Regions from separate parts of the Hydrogenophaga sp. BPS33 genome, predicted to be linked through region 2. Evidence: predicted binding sites of a transcription regulator. Region 2 holds the regulator's gene; each other region holds the start of a gene.
The links. Region 2 encodes FNR, which switches genes on or off when oxygen is low (the NO sensors DNR and NnrR bind a similar motif). Its sites were predicted from a motif close to TTGATNNNNATCAA; they were not measured.
Positions count from the first base shown of each region.

Region 1 (2,262 bases), 2.8 Mb from region 2:
AACCGCGGATCATTCTGCTGTGCGCTGCGCTGCTGCATTTCGGCGTAGATCGACTCGGGCGAATCGTGGCGCACCGGCAGCGCGGTGTCGCGGTCGAACAGATCGGCGCCGCGCGCGAACCACAGCTTCAAGTGGTCGTTGAGCTCCGTCATGGTGCCCACGGTGGAGCGCGAGGAGCGCACCGGGTTGGTCTGGTCGATCGCGATCGCGGGTGGCACGCCTTCCACCTTGTCCACCGCCGGCTTGTCCATGCGGTCGAGGAACTGCCGCGCGTAGGCGCTGAAGGTCTCCACGTAGCGGCGCTGGCCCTCGGCGAACAGGGTGTCGAACACCAGGCTGGACTTGCCCGAACCGCTGGGGCCGGTGACCACGGTGAGTTCACCGGTGCGGATGTCGAGATCGAGGTTCTTGAGGTTGTGCTGGCGCGCCCCCCGGATGCGGATCAGCCCCGTGCCACCCTCCGCGGGCGGCTCGCGCCCCTCGTCGGGGGATGCGGCAGGGGGCGCGCCCGCAGGCAGATCGGCAGGCAGGAAAGCATCGGACATGCAGGGGCTCCAGAAGAAGGAGCAAAGATTCTACGGAGGGGCGAACGCTCGCGCAGACGCGCACGCCATATCCCCCATTTCCCCTGCACAGCGTGCTGCGGTGCGCGGATACCGTGTGTTACGTCTTGACGATGAGCACGGGTGTCTTCGAATGCGTCAGGACTTTTTGCGCCACGCTGCCCAGAATGAGCGCCTTGACGCCCCGACGCCCATGCGAGCCCATGACGATCAGGTCGCAGTGCTCGGCCTCGGCGGTTTCGATGATGCCCTCGTACACCACGTTGCGTTCGATCGTGTCGCCCACGCAGGGCACGCCGGCGGCTTCGCAGGCCTTGCGCAAGGTGTCCAGCGCCTGCCCGGCCGCGGCCTTCGCTTCGGTCAGGTAGGCCTGCAGGCCGACGGCCGACGCATCGCCAATACCGATGTAGGGAAACGGATCGATCACGTTCACGCCAACGATCTGCGCGTTCAGGCTGCGGGCCAGTTGCACCGCGGTCTCGGTGGCCTTGTCGGCCACGTCGGAACCGTCGGTGGGCACGAGAATTTTCTTGAACATGGTGGATCTCCTGTGGTGGGTTCGAACCGCAGCGTCACAAGGGTGCCGCGTGGGTTCATCGTGGAAGTCCTGCCGTGCTGCCGGATTGAGACAGATCAATGACAGGGCGCGCCGCGCGCGGCCATCGAGACCCGCGCGTCCATCGCACGGTACTTCAATTCCGCGCGCTTGCCCACCCGTCCCTGCCTGATGCAGGCTGGGGCCGGCATCCTCAGGAACGGCGCACGCCCTCGGGCCGCTGAGCGGCGGCGGCCCATTGGGTGTCGAACCAAGCGTCGCCGTCCAGGGCGGCGCGCAGCATGGGCAGCGCATCGAAGCCCCAGAACACGCGGCCCGCCCATACCATCGCGGGTACGCCAAACAGACCGAGTGCCAGGGCTTCGTCGGTGTTGCTGCGCAGGCGCTGCTTCACCACATCGCTCTCGGGCGCGTGCCAGGGCTTGCCGCGCTGGGCCATGTGGTCCTGCAGCAGCGCCTGCAGCGCCGCCAGCCGCGCCGGGTCGCTCGCGTCGAGCCCGCCCCGCCACACGTGGCGCAGCAGTTGCTCGGTGACGTAGCGGTTGGTATCGCCCGGCGCGTCGTCGGTGGCACAGCCCAGGCCCAGGCGCAGCAGCGGCAAGGGGTTGAAGGGATGCGCGGCCGGCAGGTCGAGCGCCACGCCGTGGTGGTGGCCCAACCAGCTGACGTGGCGGTAGGTCCAGTCGCGCTTGGCGGGGATCTCGGCCGGGCCGAGCTGGCCGTGGGCCTTGAGCAGCGCGGCAAACAGAATCGGCTTGTAGCGCACCTGCACGCTGTGTCCCATGAGCGCTTCGGGCAGGCGCTCGAACGCCAGGTGCGCAAAAGGCGAGATCGGGTCGTAGTAGAAGGCGATGTCTTGCATGGCGTATCCGCGAGAGGTTCAGCGCCGCTGGCGCGCTTCGATCTGTTCCCAGATCGCCAGTTTTTGTGCGTCGCTCGCGCGTCCCCAGGCCACGATCTCGTCGATGGAGCGCCAGCAGCCGTCGCACCAGCCGGTGGCGGCGTTCATCTTGCAGATCGAAATGCAGGGCGACGGCACGCCTGGCGCCAAGCCCGCCCGCTGGCGCGCGGCCCGCAGGGTGATGACCGTGGGCTCCAGGCTCACGGCGCGGCCGCTTCGGTGGTGACGTCGTGCACCGGCGC
Region 1 covers NZ_CP044549.1:830,607-832,868, reverse strand. Annotated here, with positions in the region: gene uvrA (excinuclease ABC subunit UvrA) at 1-545, opposite strand, end outside; gene F9K07_RS04035 (universal stress protein) at 664-1,101, opposite strand; gene F9K07_RS04030 (2-hydroxychromene-2-carboxylate isomerase) at 1,313-1,981, opposite strand; gene F9K07_RS31705 (DUF1289 domain-containing protein) at 2,000-2,224, opposite strand; gene F9K07_RS04020 (YbaK/EbsC family protein) at 2,221-2,262, opposite strand, start outside.
Region 1: a site for FNR is predicted at 1,187-1,200, ahead of F9K07_RS04035 (universal stress protein). Genes of this name have one in related genera too.

Region 2 (2,262 bases):
GCTCGGGCTGGGCAGCTCCACGGCGGAAATGCGCCGCTGCGGCTTGAAGCGCGCGGGCAAGTGGGCATACCCGTAGAGCGCGATGCGGTCGGGCCGCAGCGTGTTCACCTGCGCCAGCGTGCGCGCGAAGGACTCCGGCGTTTGCAGCGGCAGGCCGTAGATCAGGTCCACGTTCACCGACTCGAAGCCGATGCGCCGCGCGGCCGCCACCAGCGCGAACACCTGCTCGGCCGGCTGCACCCGGTGCACAGCTTTCTGCACGGCCGGGTCGAAGTCCTGCACGCCAAAGCTCAGGCGGTTGAAGCCCAGGCGCGCCAGGGTCTCGAGACGTTCTTCCGTGACCGTGCGCGGGTCCACCTCCACCGAGTACTCGCCGCCCGGCACCAGCGTGAAGTGACGCCGCAGCATGGTCATGAGGTCGCCGAGTTCGGCGTCTGACAGGAAGGTGGGGGTGCCTCCGCCCAGGTGAAGTTGCGAGACGTTCTGGCCTTTGCCGATGTGCGCCACCTGCAGCTCCACTTCACGCGCCAGGTAGCGCAGGTACTCGGTCGCGCGCGAATGGTGTTTGGTGATGACCTTGTTGCAGGCGCAGTAGTAGCAGACCGACTCGCAAAACGGAATGTGCACGTAGAGCGACAGCGGCAGCGCCATCGAACCGGCCCGGCGCTGCTCCAGCGCCTGGACGTAGTCGCTCTCGGTGAACGCCTCGACAAACCGGTCGGCGGTGGGGTACGAGGTGTAGCGCGGGCCGGGAACGTCGAACCGGCGCAACAGCTCCTCGGAAATGGCGTGGCTCAAAATGAAATCTCCATCAAGGCCCTCACTGTGCGGCAGACTGGGCTGCCGCCCCTTGATCTCGGTCAACAAGTGCCCAGATCGCATTTCGCCCCCAATGCTTACGGGGGTATGCTTCGCCCTATGGACGCCCAAAGCATCAAAGTCGCCTGCTCGAGTTGCAACCTGCGGGAGCTGTGCCTGCCCATGGGACTCAACCCGGGGGAAATGGACAAGCTCGACGCCATCGTCTCCAAGCGCCGCCGCATCCCGCGCGGCGCCGCGCTCTTCAACGTGGGCGACAAGTTCACGTCGCTCTACGCGGTGCGTTCAGGGTTTTTCAAGACATGCGTCACCACCGCCGATGGCCGCGACCAGGTGACCGGCTTCCAGATGACGGGCGAGATCATCGGCTTGGACGGCATCGTGAACGACCACCACTCGTGCAACGCGGTGGCGCTGGAGGATGCCGAGGTCTGCATCATGCCGTTCGACCAGGTGGAAGAGCTTTCACGCGAATTCACCACGCTGCAGCACCACGTGCACAAGATCATGAGCCGCGAGATCGTGCGCGACCACGGCGTGATGCTGCTGCTGGGCAGCATGCGCGCAGAAGAGCGGCTGGCGGCATTCCTGCTGAACCTGGTGCAACGGCTGCACGCGCGGGGGTTCTCGCAGTCGGAGCTGGTGCTGCGCATGACGCGCGAGGAGATCGGCAGCTACCTGGGCATGAAGCTGGAGACGGTCAGTCGAACGTTCTCGAAGTTCGTCGACGACGGCATCATTGACGTCAAGCAGCGCTACGTGCGCATCAAGGACACGGACGGCCTGCGCCGCATCGTGAACCCGCAGCCCTGTGGATGATGTCGCTTCGCGGGTCGCTGCCCCCCCCAAGGGGGCTGATCCGCCTTGGGGCGGCCCGGCGGCGGATCGCGTCCCTTCTCCATTTCAGTCTCGCGCCAGCCACACGCTGAGCGCGCCCGAGAGCGCCGTCACCGCCCAGAACACGAAGAACGCCACGGTGTAGACCATCTGGCGCGAGCCTTCGAGCGGCTGGCCGCCGAGCCAGTGCAGGTCGCCCGGGTCGACCATCGCGAACACCAGCATCTCCAGCAATGCGGCAGTGAGGAAGGTGGGCCAGGCGATGCCCATCCATTGGCGCACGTTCATTTCATCGCTCCTGCGGCACGACGGGCGAGGCCGCGTGGTTGCGCGCCTGGTGGGCGGGCTGCAGCTGGATCAGGGCTTCGTCACGCGCCTGGCCTTGCAGCACGGAAGCCGCCGCGCGGTCGCGCTCGAAAGCGGTTTTGTCGAGCACCGGGTCGGCATGGGTCACGGCAATGTAGACCATGACGAGACTGGCCAGCACCACGATCAGCGGGCCACCTACCACCAGCCACATTTGCGGCACGCGCCACCAAGCCACGCTCGGTATCTGGACGGTGGGAGAGGACGATGGGTTCACGCGAGCTCCTTCAAAGACGGAAA
Region 2 covers NZ_CP044549.1:3,594,850-3,597,111, forward strand. Annotated here, with positions in the region: gene hemN (oxygen-independent coproporphyrinogen III oxidase) at 1-798, opposite strand, end outside; gene fnr (fumarate/nitrate reduction transcriptional regulator Fnr) at 919-1,638, shown strand; gene F9K07_RS16730 (hypothetical protein) at 1,723-1,944, opposite strand; gene F9K07_RS16735 (nitrogen fixation protein FixH) at 1,946-2,239, opposite strand.

Region 3 (2,262 bases), 360 kb from region 2:
CAGCAGCAGGTACCGCTGGCTGGCCTCATCGCTCCAGCGCACCGCCGCCGCATCGGCCTTCACCACCGCGCGCACGCGCTGGGAAAAACCGCGCGAAAGCTCCTCGATGCTGCCGGCCTGCGCCATGAATGCACTGACCTCGTAAAGCGTCTCCAGCCGCGCGCGCTGCGCCTCAATGCGTTGCGTCTTGGTTTCGACCTGGCTCTCCAGCCCCGCATACATCGACTGCAGCGCGGAGGCCATGCGGTTGAAGCCTGCTGCCACCTGGCCGAACTCGTCGAGCGTCTCGACCCCTGCGCGCACCTTGAAGTCACCCGACTCCAGCCGACGCAGGCTCTCGCGCAAGTGCGCCAGCGGGTGGATGACATACATGTACCCGGTGTAGAGCATCACCACTGCGCCGGCGATGGCCAAGGCCATCATGAGGAACTGGATCAGGTTGAGGATGGCGGTGAAGCCCGAGAGCTGCTTCTCGATCGCCAGCACCAGGCCGTCGATGGCTTCGACGAGCGCGCCGGCCGCTGCCAGCGCCTGCGCTGGCTCGGGCGGGCGGTCCTGCAACCACAGCGGGCGCTGGTTCTGCCACAGCGTTTCCACGGTGGCGAACGCCTGGCCGACCGCATCGTCCCAAGGCACGAACAGCGGACGGCTGGCGTCCCCTCGGCGCAGCAGATCCAGGTTCTGGTCAAACTGCTGCACCAGGGCCGCCAGCTCGGGCGGGGAGCGCCCGGCCTGCGCCACGCTGGCGATTCGCCAGGTCTGCATGCGCATGCGCCCGGCCTCGTTGACCGCGGCAGCGCCGCCTTCGAGTTGCCGAGTGATCCAAAGCGTCAGGCTGATGGAGGTGAGAGCAACGAGAAGAAGTCCCACGCCAATGCACATCAGCTTTGTCGACAGTGAATACCTTGCGCCCATGGCGCGAGGGTAATCGATCGCGTTGCCGCCAGCTATCGGCCCTGGTGGCCCCTTCCCCGTCCTTCCTTGACCTGCGTCAATTCCGCACCTTGGCTGGGCAGAAACGCGTTTGGATACCAGGCGACCTCCTCGAACGAGCGCATGAAACGCAAAAAAGCCCAAACCATCTTGCAACGGTTCGGGCTTATCGGACCTCTCCTACCGGGTGGTTCGCACCCGGCGGCCAAGCATCACTCTTCGACGAAAGCTTCTTCGCGTTTCTTCTTGATCGATGGCAGCAGCACGATGACCAACATCAGTGCAGCCACACCCAGCAATGAGGCGGAAATGGGACGGGTTACGAAGACGCTCCAGTCGCCGCGAGAAATCAGCAACGCGCGCCGCAGATATTCCTCCATCATGGGGCCCAGAATGAAACCCAGCAGCAGGGGCGCGGGTTCACAGCCGAGCTTGATGAAGATGTAGCCGATCACACCGAAGATGGCGACCATCCAGATGTCGAAGTTGTTGTTGTTGGTCGAGTACACCCCGATCGCACAGAACAACACGATGGCCGGGAACAACCAGCGGTAAGGCACGGCCAGCAGCTTGATCCATATGCCGATCAGCGGCAGGTTCAGGATGATCAGCATGGCGTTGCCGATCCACATGGAGGCAATCAGGCCCCAGAACAACTCGGGGTTGCTGGTCATGACCTGCGGGCCCGGCTGGATGTTGTGGATCGTCATCGCACCCACCATCAGAGCCATCACGGCGTTGGGCGGAATACCCAGTGTCAGCAGCGGAATGAAGGACGCTTGCGCACCGGCGTTGTTGGCAGACTCAGGACCGGCCACACCACGGATATTGCCTTGGCCGAACGGAATTTCGCCCGGCTTCATCTTGACCTTCTTCTCGATCGTGTACGCGGCGAAAGCAGACAGCAACGCACCACCGCCAGGCAGAATGCCCAGGCAAGAGCCCAAGGCCGTACCACGGAGCACAGCAGGCACCATGTTCTTGAAGTCTTCCTTCGTGGGCATCAAGCCTTGCACCTTGTCGGTGAACACGCTGCGCTCGCCTTCGGGCGTGGACAGGTTGGAAATGATTTCCCCGTAGCCGAACACGCCCATGGCGATCACGGTGAAGCTGATGCCGTCGGTGAGTTCCGGAATGTCGAAGCTGAAGCGGGCGACACCCGAGTTCACGTCGGTGCCCACCAGGCCCAGCAGCAAGCCGAGCACGATCATGGCCAATGCCTTGACGAGCGATCCCGAAGCCAGCACCACCGAGCCGATCAAGCCGACGATCATGAGCGAGAAGTACTCGGCAGGACCAAAGCTCAGGGCAACTTCGGTAAGGGGTGGC
Region 3 covers NZ_CP044549.1:3,232,168-3,234,429, reverse strand. Annotated here, with positions in the region: gene F9K07_RS14875 (type IV pili methyl-accepting chemotaxis transducer N-terminal domain-containing protein) at 1-870, opposite strand, end outside; gene F9K07_RS14870 (tripartite tricarboxylate transporter permease) at 1,146-2,262, opposite strand, start outside.
Region 3: a site for FNR is predicted at 982-995, ahead of F9K07_RS14875 (type IV pili methyl-accepting chemotaxis transducer N-terminal domain-containing protein). Genes of this name have one in related genera too.